DNA from 3 places in the Streptomyces sp. NPDC048248 genome. Region 3 is predicted to be linked to each of the others. Evidence: riboswitches for the same ligand, from Rfam matches in the RefSeq annotation. Region 3 holds a riboswitch; each other region holds the start of a gene.
What was found. Region 3 has a riboswitch for S-adenosylmethionine ahead of thrC (threonine synthase). Riboswitches for the same ligand answer to the same signal wherever they lie in the genome.
Positions count from the first base shown of each region.

Region 1: linked by a shared signal. The riboswitch ahead of ACGFZW_RS02325 (amino acid ABC transporter permease) and the one ahead of thrC (threonine synthase) in region 3 are both predicted to bind S-adenosylmethionine.
Region 2: linked by a shared signal. The riboswitch ahead of ACGFZW_RS08255 (aminotransferase class V-fold PLP-dependent enzyme) and the one ahead of thrC (threonine synthase) in region 3 are both predicted to bind S-adenosylmethionine.

Region 1 covers NZ_JBICZL010000001.1:483,449-491,170, forward strand. The annotation lists gene ACGFZW_RS02315 (ABC transporter substrate-binding protein) at 309-1,334, opposite strand; gene ACGFZW_RS02320 (amino acid ABC transporter ATP-binding protein) at 1,435-2,319, opposite strand; gene ACGFZW_RS02325 (amino acid ABC transporter permease) at 2,316-3,326, opposite strand; SAM riboswitch class IV at 3,755-3,865, opposite strand; partial or broken gene ACGFZW_RS02330 (class I SAM-dependent methyltransferase) at 4,220-4,878, opposite strand; gene ACGFZW_RS02335 (MFS transporter) at 5,350-6,672, shown strand; gene ACGFZW_RS02340 (NAD(P)-dependent alcohol dehydrogenase) at 6,763-7,722, shown strand, end outside.
Region 2 covers NZ_JBICZL010000003.1:495,005-502,726, forward strand. The annotation lists gene ACGFZW_RS08245 (cytochrome bc complex cytochrome b subunit) at 1-442, shown strand, start outside; gene trpD (anthranilate phosphoribosyltransferase) at 581-1,645, shown strand; SAM riboswitch class IV at 1,729-1,846, shown strand; gene ACGFZW_RS08255 (aminotransferase class V-fold PLP-dependent enzyme) at 2,017-3,399, shown strand; gene ACGFZW_RS08260 (Lrp/AsnC family transcriptional regulator) at 3,466-3,747, opposite strand; gene ACGFZW_RS08265 (rhomboid family intramembrane serine protease) at 3,744-4,502, opposite strand; gene ACGFZW_RS08270 (hypothetical protein) at 4,698-4,937, shown strand; gene ACGFZW_RS08275 (NYN domain-containing protein) at 4,956-6,329, shown strand; gene ACGFZW_RS08280 (NlpC/P60 family protein) at 6,633-7,658, shown strand.
Region 3 covers NZ_JBICZL010000009.1:303,696-311,417, forward strand. The annotation lists gene ACGFZW_RS21530 (PTS transporter subunit EIIC) at 1-574, shown strand, start outside; gene groL (chaperonin GroEL) at 1,052-2,677, opposite strand; gene ACGFZW_RS21540 (cold-shock protein) at 2,997-3,200, opposite strand; gene ACGFZW_RS21545 (MoaD/ThiS family protein) at 3,614-3,892, opposite strand; gene thrC (threonine synthase) at 4,007-5,290, opposite strand; SAM riboswitch class I at 5,308-5,468, opposite strand; gene ACGFZW_RS21555 (glucosyl-3-phosphoglycerate synthase) at 5,640-6,602, shown strand; gene ACGFZW_RS21560 (trehalose-6-phosphate synthase) at 6,650-7,722, shown strand, end outside.

The sequences.
Region 1 (7,722 bases), on a different contig from region 3:
CTCGGTCTGTTCCGCCCGCTCGTCGCGGGTGCGCACCGGCACGGTCCCGGCCGGTTCTCGGCCATCAGGTGGGGGGCCTCCGGTACGTCTTCGAGCCCGAGCCGCGCCGCTTCGTGGGCGGGTTCGCCGCACGGTGCGGTGTACGGGTGGGAAACGCTGGTGGACATGGTGTCCGGTATCTCCGCGGCAGGGCCCGGCCTGCTACAGGCGGGCCGGGGTGCCAGGGCTCCGCCGCCCTTGGGTGTGGGCGGCGGAGGTCCCTGGGCGCTCTGAGGGGTTCCCAGGCCGAGGCCAGGAGGAGAGGAGGGTCAGGAATTGTCGGTCGGGAGGCCGGGCGGGTTGACCTCGGACTTGGTGACGGCTTCATTGGAGAGGTTCCATGCGGCCAGCCACTTGGCGTACTGCCCGTTCTCGATCAGGTGGTTGATGGCGTCCGCGACCGGCTCGGCCAGGCCGCTGTCCTTCTTCGCGGTGGCCGCGATCAGGCCCTGCAGGGACGCACCGGCACCGGAGTAAGTGCCCCCGATACGGGTCGGGTTGGGGGTCTTCGCCACCCGGGTGGTGTGGTAGGAGAGCGAGGGGTTCGGACCGAAATAGGCATCGATCTTCCCACTGCTCAACGCCAGGTAGGTGCTGTTGCTTTCCTGGAAGTGCTTGACCGTGAGCTTCTTGCCCTCCTTCGCCAGCTTGGCCTGCCACTCCAGCAGCACCTTCTCCTGGTTGGTGCCGGCCCCGACCGCGACGGTCTTGCCCGCGAGAACCTTGTAGTCCCCGTCGAAGGTCCACTTGCTCGCCTTGGGCACCTCGAAGGCGAGGTTGTCCTTCCGGTAGGAGGCGAACTCGTACTTCTTCTTGCGCTCTTCGGTGTCGGTGACGTTGGAGACGGCGAGGTCGACCTTGCCGCTGTCGACACCTACGAAGAGGTTCTCCCAGGTGAAGTTCTTCAGCTCCGGCTCAAGGCCGAGCACCGCGGCCACCAGCCGGCCGAAGTCGGGCTCGGAGCCGGTGAGGGTCTTCTGGTCATCCCCCACGTAGGTCAGTGGGGCGGAGCCCGAGGGCAGGGCGCCGACACCGATCACCAGCTTGCCGCTCTTGGCGACGGAGGCGGGCAGCTTGGCGCTGATGGACTTCACCTCGGACACCTTGAGCTCGGTCTCCTTGGCGGCGCCGTTGGAGACGGCGCCGACGGTGACGGTTCCGTCCGTTGCGCTGTCGGGGTGGGTGGACGCGTCGCTGTCGCCCCCGCATCCGGCGAGCCCGGCGGCGAGGGAGGCGACGGCGGTTCCCGCGGTGAGACCTCGGAGGAGTCGGCTTCGAAGGCTGAGGGGCGACATGGCAGTCCTTATTCGGTGTGCGGTGAGGCGTGATGAAGGTGTGGGGACGCGGACCCGGCGGGCCGCGGGTTCGGGGGCAGCAGGTGGCCGACGGCCGGGATCAGAGCACTTTGCTCAGGAAATCCCTGGTCCGCTCGTGCTCGGGGTGGTCGAGCACCTCCGACGGCGGCCCCTGCTCGACGATCCGGCCGCCGTCCATGAAGACCACGCGATCGGCCACCTCGCGGGCGAAGCCCATCTCGTGGGTGACGACGACCAGCGTGGTACCGCTGGTGGCCAGGTCCTTGATGACGGCCAGCACCTCGCCGACGAGTTCGGGATCGAGTGCGGAGGTGGGTTCGTCGAACAGGATGACTCCGGGGCGCAGGGCCAGGGCGCGGGCGATGGCCACGCGCTGCTGCTGGCCGCCGGACAACTGCCGCGGATAGGCACCGGCCTTGTCGGCGAGCCCCACCCGGCCGAGCAGTTCGCGCGCCAGATCCCTGGCCTCCGGCCTGCTCAGCCTGCCGGTCGCGGCCGGGGCAGCAGCCACGTTGTCCAACACCGTGAGGTGCGGAAACAGGTTGAAGTTCTGGAAGACGAACCCGATGCGGCTGCGCTGCGTCAGGATGACCCGCTCGCTCAGCTCCTTCAGGCGCTCGCCGTGACGCCGTACGCCGATCAGCTCCCCGTTGATGCTGACATGGCCGATCTCGGGCTTCTCCAGGTGGTTGATCACCCGCAGCAAGGTGGACTTGCCGGAGCCGGACGGGCCCAAGATCACGGTCACTTCGCCCGGCCGCACGGTCAACTCGACGCCGTCGAGGACCTGATGGGCGCCGTACCACTTGTGCACGTCATGCACTTCGACGGTCGCGGGGCTCGCCCCGAGGGTCTCGCTTGTTCTGGCGGGCCCGACGGTTTTCACGGCATTCGTGCTTTCGGTCGTCGCGGTGGTCTCGGTGGACGCTTCGGCGCCCGGGGTGTTGGTGGTCTCGGTGCTCATACGGCGGTCTCCCTGCGTATGCGGGCCCGCAGTTCGCGCAGACCGGCCCGCAGCTTCTGCAACGGGGTCGGCGGCAGACTTCGCGTGGCGCCGCGGGCGTAGTACCGCTCGACGTAGAACTGGACGATGGACACCAGACTCGTGAGGATCAGGTACCAGACGGTGGCCACGAGCAGCAGCGGCACGATGTCCCCGGGGTAGGTGGCACCCATGCTCTGTGCGGAGCCGAACAGGTCGAGCAGCGACACGTAGAACACCAGCGAGGTGCTCTTGATCAGGCCGATCAGCTGGTTGACGTAGTTCGGGGTGATGGAGCGCAGGGCCTGCGGAAAGACGATCTTCGTGAACTGATAGCCCCTCGGCAGACCGAGTGCGGCCGATGCCTCGTGCTGCCCCTGGTCGACGGAGAGGAGGCCGCCTCGGACGACCTCCGCCGCGTACGCCGCCTCGTTGAGGCTGAGGCCGACGACGGCTACGACCATGTCGGTGGCGAGCCGCGACTCGTCGAAGGTGATGACGGCGGGGCCGAACGGCACCCCAAGGCTGAGCGTCTTGTAGAGGGCGCTGAAGTTGTAGAGGAACAGCAGCACGACGATCAGCGGCACCGATCGGAGCAGCCAGACGTAGGTCCAGCTGATCGCGCGCAGCACCGGACTCCCGGAGAGCCGCGCCAGCGCGAGCACAATGCCGCCAAGGAGGCCCAACACCGCACTGTATGCCGCTACTTGAAGGGTGATCCACAGCCCGTCGAGGGTCGTGGGACGCACGAACCAATACAGGAAACGGCCCCACTGGTAGAAGGGGTTGGTCACCAGGCCGTGCACGATCTGGGCGACCAGCACCAGCACGATCGCCGTGGCGATCCAGCGTCCGGGGCGCCGCAGCGGAAGCACCCGCTGCGGCGCCGGCGGCCGGGGCGGTGCGGGCGGCGAGGGCTCGGGACGGGGAACCGCCTCGACGGGGGGTGCTGAGCCGGAGGACACAGCAGAGCCGACACGTTCACTCATGGAGGACTCCAGCAGGTATGAACACCCCGGCCGCCGGGGCGGCTACGGCACGGCGCAGAGACACGGCTCTGCGCCGTGCCGCAGCACACGAGACGGAGCGGCACAGGGGCAGGGAGGTGAGAGGCGAATCCAACGCCACGCCCCTCAGGGCGTCAGAACGCCGGCTGCCTCAGATGAACCGGACGTCTCCGACGCATCCGATGCGTCCGGGACACATCCGACGCAGGTCAGAACGTCGGCGCTTCAGCTGCCGTCCGCGGACTCGCGGTGGCGGACGGTACGACAGAAAGCACTACACAGGGCGCTGTTGACACGGAGCAGATCCACCGGACGGTTCACGGACGTCACGACGCGACCGTAGCGCCGCCATGCGGCCATCTCCGGAGCTGCGTACATCGCCGTCACCATCACCAAGTCCGCCCCGCGGGGCCTCGCGCTTACCGAAAAAATCGTCCGGTCCGGTCGTCACCTGGGGCACCCCACCGCGATGCGAGGGTTGCCGGTCAGCCAGCCAGGGCTTGTCGCTGACACTCATGACCGAGATGCGCCGTAAGTTAGACAGGCCGCGGAAGGGATGTCAACGTCGCCGACCGGAGGCTGAGACGGCGGAGCCGACGCCGCGCCACGGTCTGCGAACGCGATGTTTCGGTCGTGCGAACAGACCGGCCCGGACGGTGACACAGCACGGCCGACGGTGTGAGCATGTGCGGAGATCTGCGGTGGAGATCTGTGGCGGGCCCAGCCGGACGAGGTGGTCAATCCTGTCGCGTTCGCCCTGCCGCCCCGCCCGGCAAAGGGAGCACGCGCAAGTCTGTCGAGTCCCTCAACACGTAAGCCTGTTGAAACTCCTCGCCCTGCCCCGGCACGCCTCTCGGCGGCGCCACTGACGGAACTCACTCGGCATCGGGCTCCCGGCGCGCAAGAAGGATTCCGCCTCGTTTGCTCTCCGTGGAGGTGAGCGTCCAGTGCGCCTCGACGGTGAAGCCGGCGTCGTTCAGCCAGGCGGCCATCCGGCCATGCTGTCGACGATGGACGTAGACCTTCATCGGATGGCCGCCATAGCCCTGCGTCTTCAACTCCGTCTCATCACCTACGTGGAAGCCGAGGAGCAGCGGCGCACCCGGCCACAACACTCGCCGGAAGTGCGCGAGGACGAGCCGATCTCCTCGTCGGGGATGTGGATGAGCGAGTACCAGGCGACCAGGCCGACCAGCGAGCCGTCAGCGAGGTCGAGGTCCGTCATGGAGCCGACCGCGAACCGGAGACCGACGTGGTCCCGTCGGGCCACCTCGATCATGCCGGGTGAGAGGTCGATCCCGAACGCCTCCACACCCAGGTGATGCAGGTGGGCCGTGACCCTCCCCGGCCCACATCCCACGTCTGCTACCGGCCCGCCTCCGCGGCTGCGCACCAGGTCGGCGAAATGCGCCAGGACCGCGCGCTCAGCGGGCGCCTCCTCCAGCAGGTTGCGTACCTGGTCGGCATAGCTCGCGGCGACGGTGTCGTAGGACGTCCGCGTGTCTTCCAACCAGCGGTCAGGGCTCCGTTCGATTCCCACGACCGCAGACTACCCAACGGCCCACCTGAGATGACCGCCCAGCCGGGCCCCGGATGCTCGGCCGGCCCCTTCGCCCCCCGAGCCGCCTCCCTCACTTCCGACCACGCTTTCAGTGATTCTCGTACGCAAGATTTCACACATTTAATGAGATGTAAACGCTTGCGGCACCGTAACTTCATGGCTACTGTCCACGTCAATCCACAAGGAAGTGAGGAGCGAGCCCTTGCGCACAGACGTAGCCAACGGCCCAGGTCAGCCCCCTGTTGCCGACCTTCCCGGCCCACCCCGGGGCCAGGGCCGGGCGACCGCGGCGGTGGCCTCAAGGGGCTCGCGGGACTCCGCCGGGCTCAGCCTCGGCCCACTTCTCCTCGACAGCTCCGCGCATGAAGACCTCACCGAAGCCGGAGCCCCCTTCACGGGCGCCGACCGGAGGACGCGCCTCGCGCCGGCAGGAGTGACACAGGCATGAGCACACCCGCAGAGACCTCCTACCGGCGGCATCCGATCGACCGGATCGGCATCCCCAAGCCGCTCGTCCGGGGCTACGTCGGTCTGTTGTTCTTCATGATCGGCGACGGTGTCGAGACGAGCTACCTGTCGAAGTTCTTCGGTACCGACCTCGGGTTCTCGGAGACCGGCGCGGGCGCGATCATCACCGTCTACGGCGTCACCGCGGCCATCGCCTCGTTCCTGGGTGCCGGCCTGTTGTCCGACAGATGGGGCCCGCGGCGCGTGATGGCGATCGGGGCCGGTATCTGGGTGGTCTTCCACGTCCTGATGCTGACGGTGGCCATCCCCGCCGAGAGCTACGGCCTGGTCATGATCACCTACGGCGTGCGCGGCTTCGGCTACCCGATGTTCGCCTACGGCTTTCTGTCCTGGATCATGGCGGTGGCCCCCAAGGAGCATCAGAGCAAGGCCGTCGGCTGGTTCTGGTTCGCCTACAGCTCCGGCTACCCCATCATCGGCTCTTTCCTGTTCGCCGCGGCCATGCCGATGATCGGCTTCTACTCCACACTGTGGCTCTCCTTGGCGATGGTCGCCGCCGGCTCCCTCATCGTCCTGCTCCTGCTGCGCGAGCGCACCGGGTTCACGGGACTGGCGCCCGGCCGCGACCCCCGCACGGAGCTGCTGGGCACCTTCAAGATCCTCTTCGAGAAGCCCAAGCTCGGGGTCAGCTTGATCATCCGGCTGATCAACACCACCCCCTCCTTCGGCATGTGGGTCTTCATGCCGTTCTTCGTCAGGGACCTCGGGTTCAGCGACGGGGAGTGGAACACCCTGCTCGTGATCATGATGGTCACGAACCTGGGCGCCCTCCTGGTCTTCGGTGTGCTCGGAGACAACTGGAGCGGCCGCAAGACCTGCGCCCTGTTCGGCGGTGTGCTCGGGGCCCTCGGGTGCCTGCTGTGCTACTACCTCCCCGCGGCAGCCGGCTACGACTTCCTCGTGGCCGCCATCGCGGTCGCGGTCTACGGAGCCGGGCTCGCGGGCTACGTTCCTCTGCCGGCGATGATGATCGCTCAGGCACCCGACCGCAGAGGCCAGGTGATGGGCGTCTACACGCTGGGCGCCGGTCTGAGCGTCGCTGTCGGCCCGCTCATCGGGACCGTCTCCTACAGCACGTTCGGGTTCCAGGGCCTCATGTGGATCTACGCGGGACTGCTCCTCGTCAACGCGGTGCTCTGCCTGTACGTCACCTCGCCCGGCGACGGCATGCGGCCCGAAGCCCACACCGTCACCGCGGGAAGCCGGCCACAGGAGCCGGCCCCGGGGACCTTCGCCTGATCGTCCTCCTCCCCTCCCCCCCACCGCACGCACCCGGCTGCCGATGGTGGACACACCTCCAGCCTGCTCATGAAAGGCCGCGCCCCCTCCATGTTCCAGACACCCGCCACCATGCGCGCCGCCGTACTCCACGGCCCCGAACAGCTCGTCATCGAGGAACGCCCGGTCCCCTCCCCCGGGGCGCGCCAGGTCCTCGTCCGGGTCGACGCGGTCGGCACCTGCGGTTCCGATGTGCACTACTACCGCCACGGCCGGATCGGTGACTTCGTCATGGCCGAACCGATGGTCCTCGGTCACGAGCCCGCCGGCACCGTGGTCGCATGCGGCCCCGGGGCGGAACGGCACGAGGTGGGCCGGCGGGTCTCCATCGAGCCCGGCACGCCCTGTGGCTCCTGCGCCGAGTGCCGCCTCGGCCGGTACAACCTCTGTCCCGAGATGGTCTTCTACGCCACCCCTCCGGTGGACGGTGTCTTCTGCGAGTACGTGGCGGTGCACGAGGAGTTCGCACACGCGGTACCGGACTCGCTGAGCGACGAAGCGGCCGCACTCCTCGAACCGCTCTCGGTGGGCGTGTGGTCCTGCCGAAAGGCACGGGTCGCCCCGGGCGACCGGGTCCTGGTCACCGGCGCCGGGCCCGTCGGTCTCATCGCCGCCCAGACCGCTCTGGCCTTCGGGGCGTCCGAGGTGGTCGTCACCGACATCGTCCCGCACCGCCTGCGGCTCGCCCGGGAATTCGGGGCCACCGCCGTGAACGTCGCGCAAACCCCGGTGGCCGAGCTCGGCTTCGCCCCCGACGTCCTTCTGGAGTGCAGCGGCATCCCCGGCGCCATCACCGAGGCGATTCGCGCCCTGGCCCGGGCCGGTCGCGCCGTGCTGATCGGCATGGGCGGCGACGAGGTCCCCCTGCCGTTGGCCAAGGTCCAGAGCCACGAGCTGGAGATCACCGGCACCTTCCGCTACGCCAACACCTGGCCCGCCGCAATCGCCCTGGCAGCCTCCGGCCGCGTCCGGCTCGACCCGCTGGCGACCCACGGCTACGGCCTGGAAGAA
Region 2 (7,722 bases), on a different contig from region 3:
TGGTGGCAACGACCTCTGGGCCACGCACTTCCACCTGTCGCTCAACTCCCTCACCTGGTTCGTCCGGATCGGCTTCTTCGTCCTTCCGGTGCTGGCCTTCATCGCCACCAAGCGGATCTGCCTGGGTCTGCAGCGTCGCGACAAGGACAAGGTGCTGCACGGACGCGAGTCCGGCATCATCAAGCGCCTGCCGCACGGTGAGTTCATCGAGGTGCACGAGCCGCTCGACCAGGAGCAGCTGCACACGCTCACGCAGCACGAGCAGCCCAAGCCCGTGGAGCTCGGTCCGGAGGTCGACGAGAACGGCGTCGCCCGCAAGGTGTCGCGGGGGCAGAAGCTGCGCGCCAAGCTGTCGAAGTCGTACTACGGCGAGGACAGCGTCATTCCGAAGCCCACGGCCGAGGAGTACAAGGAGATCACCAGTGGCCACGGCCACCACTGATCCCCACAGCGCCGTGTAGCCACGGCAGGTAGTACGCCACCCAGAGGGCCCCGTCCGGCGAATGGACGGGGCCCTCCGGCCTGCCGGGGCCTCGGTAGGCTGACGGCATTAGCAGGAGACGATCCAGGAGTGTGGACCATGAACGTTGTGACCCCGGTCGGCGGCGACAGCGTGGCGGCCCACACCTGGCCGGACGTGCTGAATGCCCTGCTCGACGGCCGTGACCTCGCCGCGGACGACACCGCGTGGGCGATGGACCGGATCATGCGGGGCGAGGCCAGCGACGCGCAGATCGCCGGTTTCGCGGTGGCGCTGCGGGCCAAGGGCGAGACCGTCGCGGAGATCTCCGGGCTGGTACGGACGATGTACCGGCACGCCCGGCTGATCGAGGTACCGGGGCCGAGCGTCGACATCGTCGGCACCGGCGGCGACGGCGCCAAGACCGTCAACATCTCCACGATGTCCGCGATCGTGGTGGCCGGCACCGGCGCGAAGGTCGTCAAGCACGGCAACCGCGCGGCCTCGTCCGCCAGCGGCGCGTCCGATGTGCTGGAGAAGCTCGGGGTCAACCTCGATCTCACCCCGCAGCGGGTCACCGAGGTCGCCCAGGAGGCGGGCATCACCTTCTGCTTCGCGGTGAAGTTCCACCCGTCGCTGCGGCATGTCGCGCCCGCGCGGCGCGAGCTGGGCATCCGTACCACTTTCAACGTGCTCGGCCCGCTGACCAACCCGGCGAAGGTGCGCGCGCAGGCGACCGGTGTGGCGGACGCCCGGATGGCTCCCATCCTCGCCGGGGTGCTCGCCGAGCGTGGTTCCTCGGCGCTGGTCTTCCGCGGTGACGACGGGCTGGACGAGCTGACGACGACGGCGACCTCCCGGGTGTGGATCGTGCGGGACGGCGCGGTGCGCGAGGAGTCCTTCGACCCCAGGGACGTCGGGATCCCCCTGGTGCCGGTGGAGGCGCTGCGCGGCGCGGACGCGTCGTACAACGCCGATGTGGCCCGCCGGCTGCTGGAGGGCGAGGGCGGGCCGGTGCGCGACGCGGTGCTGCTGAACTCCGCGGCCGCCCTGGTGGCCCTGGAGCCTTCCGACGCGCCCTTGGCGGAGCAGATCCGGGCCGGCATCGAGAAGGCGGCCCGGTCGATCGACTCCGGGGCGGCCAAGCGGGCCCTGGAGCGCTGGGTGGCCGCAAGCAACGCCTGACCGGCCACGGTGTGACGCAGGCCTCGGTCCGTCCTTCGGACCGGGGCTTGCGCCCGTTCGCCGGTGTGGCATGATTCTGCGCAGGTCACGAGTGACAGCGATGCAGGCCCCGGCCCGCTGTCCGGCAACCCTCCTTCCGTGGCGGGGTGCCCCGGGTGATGACCAGGCCGCAGGCAGCGAGGTCTGTGGCAAGCGCGGATCCCTCGCCAGGGATCCTGGTTGTCGAGGGAGATCTCTCCGTGATTCAGCGAATGCGATAGGGCCCGACGGCCCCTTTTCCGCACCCTTTTCTCTTTGCGCTGCGCCGCCGCGGCTTTCTGTGCCCGTGGCCTTTTCGCAGCGAATTCGCTTATCTCCCAGGGGAGTTCGCCATGTCTGTTTCCGCCGTCGCCGCCGACCGTTCGCTCTGTGCCCCGCTGCCGGTTCTGGGCCGGGACGTCCTCGTCCCGCTCGTGACCGGCGGCGAGGTCGACTACGCCGCGCTCGACTACGCCGCCAGCGCGCCGACCCTGCAGCGGGTCTGGGACGACGTGGCCGGCTACGCGCCGTACTACGGCAGCGTGCACCGCGGTGCCGGGTACCTCTCGCAGCTGTCCACCGACCTGTTCGAGAACAGCCGCGCCACCATCGCCGGCTTCCTCGGCTGCCGCGCCGACGACCAGGTGGTCTTCACCCGTTCGACGACCGACTCGCTGAACCTGCTGGCTGCCGCCCTGCCGCGGGACACCGAGGTCTTCGTCTTCGAGACCGAGCACCACGCCTCGCTGCTGCCGTGGGAGCAGCGTGCGGACACCGTCGTGACGTACCTGAACGCGCCGCGCACCCCGCAGCAGGCGGTGGAGACCCTGGAGAAGGCCCTGGCCGGCCGGGCGGCAGCAGGGCGCGGCCCGGCGCTGGTGTGCGTGACAGGTGCCTCGAACGTGACCGGTGAGCTGTGGCCGGTGCGGGAGCTGGCCGCCGCGGCGCATGCGCACGGCGCCCGCATCGTGCTGGACGCGGCCCAGCTCGCGCCGCACCACCCGGTCGACATCGCCACCCTGGACGTGGACTGGGTCGCCTTCTCCGGACACAAGCTGTACGCCCCGTTCGGTGCCGGAGTGCTGGCCGGCCGCGCGGACTGGCTGCAGGCCGCGGAACCCTACCTCGCGGGCGGCGGCGCGAGCCGCAAGGTCTCGCGGCGTGCGGACGGCGGCGTGGACGTCGAGTGGCACACCACCGCGGCCCGGCACGAGGCGGGCTCGCCCAATGTCATCGGCGCCTACTCCATCGCCTCCGCCTGCCAGGCGCTGACCGAGGCCGGCTTCGAGACCCTGGTCGCCCGCGAGCAGGCGCTGATCGCCCGCCTCCGGGAGGGTCTGGCCGAGGTGCCCGAGGTGAAGGTGCTCTCGCTCTTCGGAGACGACGCCCCGCGGGTGGGCGTCCTGTCGTTCGTCATCGAGGGCTGGAACAGCTCGCACTTCGCGGCGGCGCTGTCGGCCGAGTACGGCATCGGCGTCCGCGACGGCCTGTTCTGCGCCCACCCGCTCGTGCGGACCCTGCTGGGCAGCGAGCCGCAGGAGCCGGGCGAGTGCGGCGCACCGGAGGCGGCGCCGGGGGAGCGGTCGCTGAACGCCATCCGGGTCAGCTTCGGCGCGGGAACGCCCGAGGAGCATGTCGAGCGGTTCGTGCGGGCCGTCAAGGAACTGGTGGCGGACGGTGCGCGCTGGAACTACCGGACCGAGGACGGGCGTTGCGTGCCCGACACCTCGGCCTGACCGGCGCGACACCCCGCCCGACAGCGGGACCCGGCGGTCTTCGCCGCCGGCCTTCGGACGCGCCTGCTACGCGTCCAGGCCGATGGCGAAGGCCGCTTCGAGGTCGTGCTGGGAGTAGGTGCGGAAGGCGATGTGCGTCTCGGTGGAGGCGACGCCGGGCACCTTGCTGATCCGGCCGGGGATGACATCGGCGAGGTCGTCGTGGGCGGCCACCCGCACCATCGCGATCAGGTCGTGCGCACCGGTGACGGAGTAGACCTCGCTGACACCTTCCAGCGCGGCGATCTTCTCGGCGATCTCCGGGATCTGGTCCACGCTGGTCTTGATGAGCACGATCGACGTGATCACGGCTGGCTCTCTCCCTCGGTCGCCGGTTCGTTCCCCCGGGTGGCCTCCACACTATCCCTCCCGTAGCGCACCCATGCGTACAGGAACCCGAGCGCGAACCCCACCACATGGGCGAGGTAGGCGACCCCGGGGCCGCCGGGATCGTGGCGCGCGGCCTGCCACTGCAGGCCGAACCAGAAGAGCAGCACGATCCAGGCGGGGAAGCGCAGCGGCAGGAAGAACAGGAACGGGAAGAGGCTGGTCACCCGGGCCTTGGGGAAGAGGTACAGAAAGGCGCCGAGGACCCCGGAGATCGAGCCGGACGCGCCCACCAGGGTCTGGGCGGACGTCGCGTGCGCGGCCGCGTAGCCGAGAAGTGCCAGATAGCCGGTGGCGATGTAGAAGACGGCGAACGGCAGTCGGCCCATCCGCGCCTCGGTCATCCCGCCGAAGACGTACAGGAACAGCATGTTGCCCAGCAGGTGCAGCCAGCTGCCGTGGACGAACAGCGCGCTGAGCGGGGTGGCGAGCACGGCGACCGAGCCGCTCCACAGGTCGACGGGGATCACGCCCCAGCGCTCGAAGTAGGCGGTCTGGGCCTGCAGCAGGGCGTCGCCCGTGCCGTACATCCGATTGAGGCCGGAGACCGGGCCGATCACGAAGACCGTGCAGCACAGGCCGATCAGCACGTTCGTCACCCGCGAGAACACCACGGCGAGGGACCTGGCCGGGTGCGGGGGCCGGGGGACACCGGGGAACAGAGACGGGGCCGTCATGAAGTGATCATGGCGCAATGCGGGCAATCGGGACAGAGTGCCTCGCCGCGTCCCGGCTCCTGGGCGGACCCGCACCGGCCCCCCGTCAGGCCGTAGGGTTACAGGCAGTACTTTGCGTACTTCCGCAGTCCGACGGCGCACCGCGTGAAACCGCACAACTGCACGAGCACGACGAGCACGAAAGAGGACGACACGATGGCTGTTCCCCTGCCGACGGCCGAGACCCGGTGGCGCTGCACGCTGTGCGGCAACCTCACGCGTTTCGATGTGACCCGCCAGTCCAAGGTGGTGGAGTACCTCCACCTCGACCTGGCCGGGGAGCCGAAGGTGGAGGAGCGCGAGGTCCTGAGTGAGAACATCGAGTCCGTGCGCTGCCGCTGGTGCAACGCGGTCGACCAGATCGAGCTGGTGGACCGGCCGGGCGCGAGCGCCTGAGATCGGAGCGATGCAGCCGTGGTGGAGCGTCCAGAAGGGGAGCCGGGGGCGGAGCGTGCCGCCGCATCCGAGGGTGCGGCCGACGACGTGCTGGACCGCCCGCTGCCCGAGGGCGTCCGGCGCCGTGTGGTGGCGCTCACCGCGGACTCGTTCGGCGGCCTGACCGTCTCCGAACTCCCGCCGCCGCTGCGGCAGTACGCCCGCTTCACGCCCTCCCGCCGCGCCAAGTTCGCCGGTAACGCGATGGCCGCTGCGCTGGAGAGCGACGCGGTCTTCCGGCAACGCATCGCCGGCAAGCTCCGCGAGGCCCAGCCGGAGCTGGCCGCGGCCCTCGACCACGGCACCCCGCCCGCCGCCGCCGACCCGCTGGATGTCGCGGCGGCGGCCTACGTCCTGCGCCCCGACGGCTGGGTCAAGCTCGTCGCGGCGGCCGGCGAGGAGGCCCAGCGGGCCAGTGCCGAGCGGGCCGGCGAGGAGGCCGAGCGGGAGCTGGCCAGGCTCCGCGAGGAGCTGTCGCAGGCCCGTACCGAAGCCCGTGCGGAAGCCGACCGGATCCGGGTGGACCTCGACACCGCCCGCAAGGAGAACGAGTCCCTCCAGCGCAAGCTGCGCAGCGCGCTGAGCGACGTCAAGCGCGGCGAGGCGGCGGTACGCAAGGCCGAGGCCGCGCTGGAGGCCGGGCGGTCCCAGGCGGCCACCGAGAAGACCGCTGCGGACAGCGAGCTGCGCCGGCTCAAGGCCCGGATCGCCGAGACCGAGGCGTCCTTGGAGACCAGCAGGCGGGCCGCCCGAGAGGGGCGCAGCGTCGAGGACATGCGGCTGCGGCTGCTGCTCGACACGGTGCTGGACGCGGCTCAGGGACTGCGCCGCGAGCTTGCGCTGCCACCCGCCAGCGTTCACCCTGCCGACACCGTCGAGGCGGTGGCGCCGGGCCAGATGACACCGAAGGACGTCGCAACCCGGGCGCTTTCGGACATGGACCCGGCGCTGCTCGACCAGCTTCTGGCCCTGCCGCAGGCGCACTTGGTGGTCGACGGCTACAACGTCACCAAGACCGGCTATCCGACGATGCCGTTGGACAAGCAGCGGCTGCGGCTGCTGGGCGGGCTCGCCGTGCTCGCGGCGCAGACCGGCGCGGAGATGACCTGCGTCTTCGACGGTGCGGAACTGGCGGCGCCGGTGCTGCTCGCGCCGCCGCGCGGGGTGCGGGTGCTGTTCAGCAAACCGGGCGTAACGGCCGATGAGTTGATTCGTCAGCTCGTAAGGGCCGAACCGCCCGGCCGCCCGGTCGTCGTGGTCTCCACCGACCGGGAAGTGGCCGACGGCGTGGCGAAGGCCGGCGCCCGGCCGGTCGCATCGGCCTTGCTTCTCAAGCGACTTGCGCGGACCTGAGCCGGGCGGAATCCGGCGGGAAACCGGCGGGAGAATCGCCGCGGACGGTATCTGAGCGTCAAATGCCCATTACTGCCCGTGTGATGTTGGTAAAGCTTGGGCGTGTGACGCAGTTTTTTCCCGTGAGGATTTGAAGCGATCACAACTCGGTTACTAAGGTCAGGCCTCGAACCTTCATGCAGGTGATCATCCAACCGGGATGAACAGTGAAGGAACCGCCGAGTCCGCAGCGTTCACGCGGAGCCGGGGTCTCACCCCCCCCACTTCCCGGTAGGCGGCTGGAGGAAGAAGGAGCTCGCCTTCGTGGCGTCCCACCGTCGACCCAAGCAGCCGAGCCGTACTCGTGTGACCGTGCTGACCGCGACCGCGGCCGCGGCCGTCGCCCTCTCGTCGCAGGCCGCCCAGGCCGATCCGCAGCAGACGAAGAAGGACGTCAAGGCCGAGGTCGACAAGCTCTACGAGCAGGCGGAGCAGGCCACCGAGAAGTACAACGGCGTCAAGGAAGACCAGGAGAAGCTCCAGAAGGAGGTCGAGAGCCTCCAGGACAAGGTCGCCCGCGGCCAGGGCGAGCTGAACCAGATGCGCAAGGGCCTGGGCGCCGTCGCCTCCGGCCAGTACCGCAGCGGCAGCATCGACCCCTCCGTCCAGCTCTTCCTCTCCGGCGACCCGGACTCCTACCTCGAGAAGGCCGCCACCCTCGACCAGTTGAGCGGCAAGCAGGCCGACCAGCTGAAGACCATCGCGGACAAGCAGCGCCGGCTCGCCCAGGCGCGCGCCGAGGCCGCGAGCAAGATCGAGGACCTCACCGAGACCCGCAAGGCGCTCGGTGACAAGAAGGACGAGATCAAGGGCAAGCTCGGCAAGGCGCAGGAGCTGCTCAACACCCTCACGGCCAAGGAGCGCGCCGCGCTGCAGGCCAAGGAGGACCGCGCCAACCGCAGCAACTCCCGGATCGACCTCGGCAGCGACGTACCCGCCTCGCAGCGGGGTGCGGCCGCCCTGTCCGCCGCCCAGGCGAAGATAGGCTCGCCCTACGTCTGGGGCGCCACCGGCCCGTCCTCGTTCGACTGCTCGGGCCTGACCTCCTGGGCCTACCAGCAGGCCGGCCAGTCCCTGCCGCGTACCTCCCAGGAGCAGGCCAACGCCGGCACCCGGATCCAGGGGCAGGACGCACTCAAGCCGGGCGACCTGGTGCTGTTCTACGGCGACCTGCACCACATCGGCCTGTACGCCGGCAACGGCCAGGTCCTGCACGCCCCCAAGCCGGGCGCGGCCGTGCGCTACGAGTCGATCAACAACATGCCGTTCATGTTCGGGGTCCGCGTTTGAACCGCCCCGTTCTGCCGCCCGAACGGGCGAATTGCGGCCTGCGCCGCTGACTTGCCGCCCCGCC
Region 3 (7,722 bases):
GCAGCAGGGCTACACCGTTCTGCTGCCCATCCTCGCCATGGCGGGCGCGGGCCAGGTCGGCGCCGCCCTCGCCGTCTACCTCCGCCTCCCGCGCAACGGCTCCCTGCGTACGACCATCAAGTCCGCCCTCCCGGCAGGCTTCCTGGGCGTCGGCGAGCCCCTGATCTACGGCGTGTCACTCCCGCTCGGCCGCCCCTTCATCACCGCCTGCGTCGGTGGAGCCTTCGGTGGCGGCTTCGTCGGTCTGTTCAACCAACTCGGCGACGCCGTCGGCTCCACCGCCATCGGCCCGTCCGGCTGGGCCCTCTTCCCCCTGGTCAAGGGCAACCAAGGCGTCGGCACCACGATCGCCGTCTACGCCATGGGCCTGGCCGTCGGCTACGTCGTCGGCTTCCTCGCCACCTACTTCTTCGGCTTCAGCAAGCAGATGCTCACAGACCTGAACGCCGACACCCGCACCGATGCCGACACCGGCGCCGCCCCCACCACCCCGACCGCCGTCCCGGACAGCGGCCGCGCTCCCGCCCCGACACCCGACCACCAGGACCCGGACGCCCAACCGGCGAACGTCTGACCCCTGCGCCACACCGTGCCCCCGAAACGGGCCCGCGCTTGACGTGTCCGTATGCCATGCCCGCTGGACAGCCGACATGGCATACGGACACGTCCGGCGCCCTCGGGGCTCACGCCGAAACCGACCGCCATGCCCGCCGTGCCCGCCGTCCCCGTCACGAGAAGCTCGACGGTCATGCTGTCGCCGGCATCCCCGTATAGCTCCTCATCGACCGCGACACGTGCACCGTCACGGTGTACAGCGAACCGAGGAACGGCAAGCATCCGATCCGGGTCTCGCACCCCTACGGAAGCCTCATCGAAATCCCCGGCCCATCGGTATCACCCTGAAGACGGAAAAGCTCAAGGACCACGCCCGCTGACCGACGGCGACGGCTGTAGCCACAGCACCGCGGCCCATGGAAACGCCGCAGGGGCGGCACCCTCCTGGAAGGAAGGTGCCGCCCCTGCGAACGTGAGGACAGTTGATCCGGGAGGATCAGAAGTCCATGTCACCGCCCGGCATGCCGCCGCCGGCCGGGGCAGCGCCCGCCTTCTCCGGCTTGTCGGCGATGACGGCCTCGGTGGTGAGGAACAGCGCCGCGATGGAGGCGGCGTTCTGCAGCGCGGAGCGCGTGACCTTGGCGGGGTCGATGATGCCTTCGGCGATCATGTCGACGTACTCGCCGGTCGCGGCGTTCAGGCCGTGGCCGACGGCCAGGTTGCGCACCTTCTCCACAACGACGCCACCCTCGAGGCCGCCGTTGACGGAGATCTGCTTCAGCGGGGCCCCCAGGGCCAGCTTCACCGCGTTGGCACCGGTGGCCTCGTCGCCCTCGAGCTCGAGCTTCTCGAAGACCGCGGAGGCCTGGAGCAGGGCCACGCCACCGCCGGCGACGATGCCCTCCTCGACGGCCGCCTTCGCGTTGCGAACGGCGTCCTCGATGCGGTGCTTGCGCTCCTTGAGCTCGACCTCGGTGGCGGCACCGGCCTTGATGACGGCCACGCCGCCGGCCAGCTTCGCCAGGCGCTCCTGGAGCTTCTCGCGGTCGTAGTCCGAGTCCGAGTTCTCGATCTCGGCGCGGATCTGGTTCACACGACCCTGAACCTGCTCGCTGTCACCGGCACCGTCGACGATGGTGGTCTCGTCCTTGGTGATGACGACCTTGCGGGCGCGGCCCAGCAGGTCGACGCCGGCGTTCTCCAGCTTGAGGCCGACCTCCTCGGAGATGACGGTGCCACCGGTGAGGATGGCGATGTCGCCGAGCATGGCCTTGCGGCGGTCACCGAAGCCCGGAGCCTTGACGGCAACGGACTTGAAGGTGCCACGGATCTTGTTGACGACCAGGGTCGACAGGGCCTCGCCCTCGACGTCCTCGGCGATGATCAGCAGCGGCTTGCCGGACTGCATGACCTTCTCCAGGAGCGGCAGCAGGTCCTTGACGTTGCCGATCTTGGAGTTGACGATCAGGATGTACGGGTCGTCGAGCGACGCCTCCATACGCTCCATGTCGGTGGCGAAGTACGCCGAGATGTAGCCCTTGTCGAAGCGCATACCCTCGGTGAGTTCCAGCTCCAGACCGAAGGTCTGGGACTCCTCGACGGTGATGACGCCTTCCTTGCCGACCTTGTCCATCGCCTCGGCGATGAGCTCGCCGATCTGGGTGTCGGCGGCGGAGATGGAGGCGGTGGAGGCGATCTGCTCCTTGGTCTCCACGTCCTTGGCCTGCTCGAGCAGGGCGGCGGAGACGGCCTCGACGGCCTTCTCGATGCCACGCTTGAGGGCCATCGGGTTGGCGCCGGCGGCTACGTTGCGCAGGCCCTCGCGGACCAGCGCCTGCGCCAGGACGGTCGCGGTCGTCGTGCCGTCACCGGCGACGTCGTCCGTCTTCTTCGCGACCTCCTTGACCAGCTCGGCGCCGATCTTCTCGTACGGGTCCTCGAGCTCGATCTCCTTGGCGATGGAAACACCATCGTTGGTGATCGTGGGGGCGCCCCACTTCTTCTCGAGGACGACGTTGCGGCCCTTGGGGCCGAGGGTGACCTTGACGGCGTCGGCGAGCTGGTTCATCCCGCGCTCGAGACCGCGCCGTGCCTCCTCGTCGAACGCGATGATCTTGGCCATGTGAAGTGGTCCTCCCGGACAGGGGTGGATTGCTCCGGACCGCGCTGGCGCCCGCGACGGACGGTCTGCGAGCCTGTGGTTCCTTGCCCCACCGGCCTGCCGACCTCACCGAGTCGGTCCTTAACTGTCACTCTCACTCGGAGAGTGCTAACGCAATGATTAGCACTCGGGGGGTGCGAGTGCAAGCGCCTCCCGCGATGGCCCACCCTCCGGACGCCCACCGGACACCCGCCGGACACGACGGCCACCGGACACACAGCAGAGGGCCCGCACCCCCTCAGGGATGCGGACCCTCATCACGCTGCAGTCGGTCGGCGCTTCAGCCGGCCACCCGGACCATGTCCGCCTGCGGCCCCTTCTGGCCCTGCGAGATCTCGAACTCGACCCGCTGACCCTCCTCAAGGGTGCGGTAGCCGTCCATCTGAATCGCGCTGTAGTGGACGAAAACATCCGCACCACCGTCGACCGCGATGAAGCCGTACCCCTTCTCCGCGTTGAACCACTTGACGGTGCCCTGAGCCATGCCTAACTCCCCTATTACTGGCCCTTGCACAGGACCGCACTCCGCGGACCCGGGTCAGACCTCACCCCCCGAAAGGCCCGCGGGGTGTGCGCCGGAACGCGTCGACCGCCGCTGAATGTATCTGCACCACTGCCCAGCGCAACAGGTCAATCGGACGAGAATTCTGGCGCCGGAGAATCGGCAATATGCGGTGAAACACCGCTTTCCCTGGGCAAGCCGGGCCGGGCATAACGCACCTGGGCGACAAATGCCGCACACACTTTGGGCACAACTCGCCGCGGTCTCATATGCGTTCGGCACGCGCGCGGAGAGGGATCATCGCCATGGTATCCCCTTTCACAGAACGGAATTGCCCCGTCCGCTTTTCGGCGGACGGGGCAATTCCAGTCAAGCGAGAGAAGAGATGGCGCGAATTAGCACCCGCCGGCCACTGCCGGAATGATCGAGACACCCGCCCCGTCCGGCGTCGGCGTCTCCAGGCCCTGCTCGAAACGCACGTCGTCGTCATTGACGTAGACGTTCACGAAACGGCGCAGCTTGCCCGCGTCGTCCAGCACCCGGGCCGCGATGCCCTGGTGGTTCTTCTCCAGGTCGGCGATCACCTCGGAGAGGGTCGCGCCGTCTGCCGCGACCTCGGCCTTGCCGTCGGTGTAGGTGCGAAGAATGGTGGGGATGCGGACGTTGACGCTCATGGGTTCTGCCTTCCAGCGACTTCGGAGTACAAGTTCGGGGCTGTGCGACTGCCTACGGCTGCGCTCGCCGGCCGTATGGCTGCGTACGGCGGCCGTATGGCTGCGTACGGCGGGTCAGCCGGCCAGACCGGCCGCGCGGAACGCGTCCAGGCTCGGGCGGATGGTCGCCGAGGGCCCCGTGGTCGGGGCGACGGCGTCAAGCGTCTTGAGGCCGTCGCCGGTGTTCAGGACGACCGTGGACAGGGACGGGTCGAGCAGACCGCTGTCGATGAGCTTCTTCGTCACGCCAACGGTCACACCGCCCGCGGTCTCCGCGAAGATCCCTTCCGTCCGGGCCAGCAGCTTGATCGCGTCGACGACCTGCTCGTCGTTGACATCCTCCACCGCACCGCCCGTACGGCGCGCGATGTCGAGCACGTACGGCCCGTCGGCCGGGTTGCCGATGGCCAGCGACTTGGCGATGGTGTTCGGCTTCTGCGGCCGCACCACGTCGTGGCCGGCCTTGAAGGCCGTCGAGACGGGCGAGCAGCCCTCGGCCTGCGCGCCGAAGATCTTGTACGGCTTGTCCTCGACGAGGCCGAGCGCGATGAGCTCCTTGAGGCCCTTGTCGATCTTCGTCAGCTGCGAGCCCGAGGCGATCGGGATGACGATCTGGTCCGGCAGCTGCCAGCCCAGCTGCTCGCAGATCTCGTACGCCAGTGTCTTGGAGCCCTCGCCGTAGTAGGGGCGGAGGTTGACGTTGACGAAGCCCCAGCCCTCACCCAGCGGGTCGCCGATGAGCTCCGAGCAGAAGCGATTGACGTCGTCGTAATTGCCCTCGATGCCGACCAGGTCGCCGCCGTAGACCGCGGCCATGACGACCTTGCCGGCCTCCAGGTCGTGCGGGATGAACACGCAGGAGCGGAAGCCCGCGCGGGCCGCCGCGGCACCGACCGCACCGGCGAGGTTGCCGGTGGAGGAGCAGGACAGGGTGGTGAAGCCGAAGGCGCGGGCCGCCTCGACGGCGATCGCCACGACGCGGTCCTTGAAGGAGTGCGTGGGGTTGCCGGAGTCGTCCTTGACGTACAGACCGCCGGTGACGCCCAGCTCACGGGCGAGGTTGTCGGCCTTGACCAGCTTGGTGAACCCCGGGTTCAGGTTCGGCTTGTCCGCGACGTCGGCGGGGACGGGCAGCAGCGGCGCGTAGCGCCAGATGTTGTCGGGGCCGGCCTCGATCTGCTTCCGCAGGGCCTCCGGGTCGCCGCTCGGCAGGTCGTACGCGACTTCGAGCGGCCCGAAACATTCCTGGCAGGCGAAGATCGGGCCGAGGTCGAAGCGCTGTCCGCACTCGCGGCAGGAGAGCGCGGCGGCGGGACCGAGAGCGACGGAGGGAGTGTTTTCGGTGACTTGCACAGCCATGGAGGCGAGGCCCTTTCTCCTCATCTTCCTCGCGGCGCATCTCGCCACGAGACGGATTTGGCACCTTCCCTAGCCGGGAGCCTCACGCGCGCGGGACATCAGCGTCCTGGCGGCAAGACCGGCTGGAGGGTTGCCGGGGCTTCAACGGGCCGTTTCCCTCTGCCCCTCTGGATGAGCGGTATGGCGCTGGGCCGAAACCCAGGCGTTTGTTCCGCGGCACCCCCGACATACGACGGTGATCCGCGTTGTTCAAGACTGTAACCGAAGGCAGTGAGGGTTGAGATAGTCGTCCGAACCGCGAGATGGATCACACGGTCGTCGTTCGACGGCCACCGAGGAGATCGTAGACGTGCTGGAAGAAGTGGAGCGCTGGCTGAGCAGCCGCTCCTGGTCCGCTGCCGACCGGCCGCTCGGCCGGCTCCTGGAGGCCAAGCGGCAGACGGGCCGGAAGGTCAGCGTCGTACTGCCCGCACTCGACGAGGAGGCGACGGTCGGCACGATCGTCGCGGCGATCCGCGGCGAGCTGATGACCGAGGCGGTGCCGCTGGTCGACGAGCTGGTGGTGCTCGACTCCGGATCCACCGACCGTACGGCCGAGGTCGCGGCGGCGGCCGGGGCGAGGGTGGTGCACCGCGACAGCGTCCTGCCGCGGCTGCCCGCGCTGCCCGGCAAGGGCGAGGTGCTGTGGCGCTCGCTGCTCGCCACCAGCGGCGACATCGTCTGCTTCGTCGACGCCGACCTGCGCGAGTTCTCGCCGTCGTTCGTCTCCGGGATCGTCGGCCCGCTGCTGACGGATCCGGACATCCAGTTCGTGAAGGCGATGTACGACCGGCCGCTGGAGACCGGCGTGGACGGCTCGGGCGCCGGTCAGGGCGGCCGGGTCACCGAGCTGGTGGCCCGCCCGCTGCTGAACCTGCACTGGCCGCAGCTGGCGGGCTTCGTCCAGCCACTGGGCGGTGAGTACGCGGCCCGACGCTCGCTGCTGGAGCGGCTGCCGTTCCCGGTCGGCTACGGCGTCGAGCTGGGCCTGCTCGTCGACGCCCTGCACACCGTCGGCCTGGACGCCCTGGCGCAGGTCGACGTGGGCGTCCGCAAGCACCGCCATCAGGACGGCCAGGCTCTCGGGAGGATGGCGGCGGCGATCTACCGAACCGCCCAACTGCGCCTCACCCGCGGCCACTTGATCCGGCCACGGCTGACGCAGTTCGATCGCGGCCAGGAGGGATTCGTGCCGCGCACGACGGACGTGGACACCGAGGAGCGGCCTCCGATGGCCGATGTCCCCGAATACGCCGAGCGGCGGGCGGCCTGACCGACTCCGTACGTTTGAGCGGATCTGTCGCGGGTTAGTCTCGCGGCATGGTCTCCGAGCGCAGTGGTGCCGAGGTTCTCGTCGCGTCCAATCGCGGTCCGGTCTCCTACACCCTGGGGGAGGACGGCGCGCTGAGCGCCAAGCGCGGCGGCGGCGGGCTCGTCTCGGGCCTGTCGGCCATCGGCCCGGACACCGACGCGGTGTGGGTGTGCGCCGCGCTCGGCGAGGGCGACCGGGAGGCGGTGCGGCGCACCGGCGGGCTGCTGTCCGCGGAGGACACCGGCGGACAGCGCGTCCGGATGCTGGACATCCCGGCGGAGGTGTACGCCGACGCCTACAACGGCATCGCGAACTCCGTCCTGTGGTTCGTCCACCACATGCTCTACCAGACGCCGCTGGAGCCCGCCTTCGATTCGGCCTTCCGTGCGCAGTGGGCGTCCTACGTGGCCTACAACGCCGCCTTCGCCGACGCGCTGGCCGAGCAGGCGGCACCCGGCGCGGCCGTCCTCGTCCAGGACTACCACCTGGCGCTGGTGCCCGGCCTGCTCCGCGACCGCCGCCCCGACCTGCGCATCGCCCACTTCTCGCACACACCGTGGGCCCCGGCGGAGTACTTCGCGATGCTGCCCGACGACATCCAGCGGCAGCTGGCCGCGGGCATCCTCGGCGCGGACCACGCGAACTTCCTGACCGAGCGGTGGGCGCGGGCCTTCATCGGCTGCTGCGAGACGGCGCTCGGCGCGGACTGCCAGGCGCGCCACCCCGGCGACGAGGCGCCTTACCTCCTGACGGCCCCCGCGGGAGGCAAGCCGCGCAAGACCTCGATCGGCGTGTACGGCCTCGGCGCGGACGCGGAGTTCCTGCGCGAGCGGGCGCACCGCCCCGACGTCGAGGAACGACTGACGGCGCTGCGCGGGCAGATCGGCGGGGTGGAGCGAAAGACCGTCGTCCGGGTCGACCGCACCGAGCTGTCCAAGAACATCGTGCGCGGGCTGCTCGCCTTTCGCCGGCTGCTGACCGACCGGCCCGAGTGGCGCGAGCGGGTCGTGCACGTCGCCTTCGCCTATCCCTCGCGCCAGGATCTGGCCGTCTACCGCGACTACACCGACCAGGTGGGCCG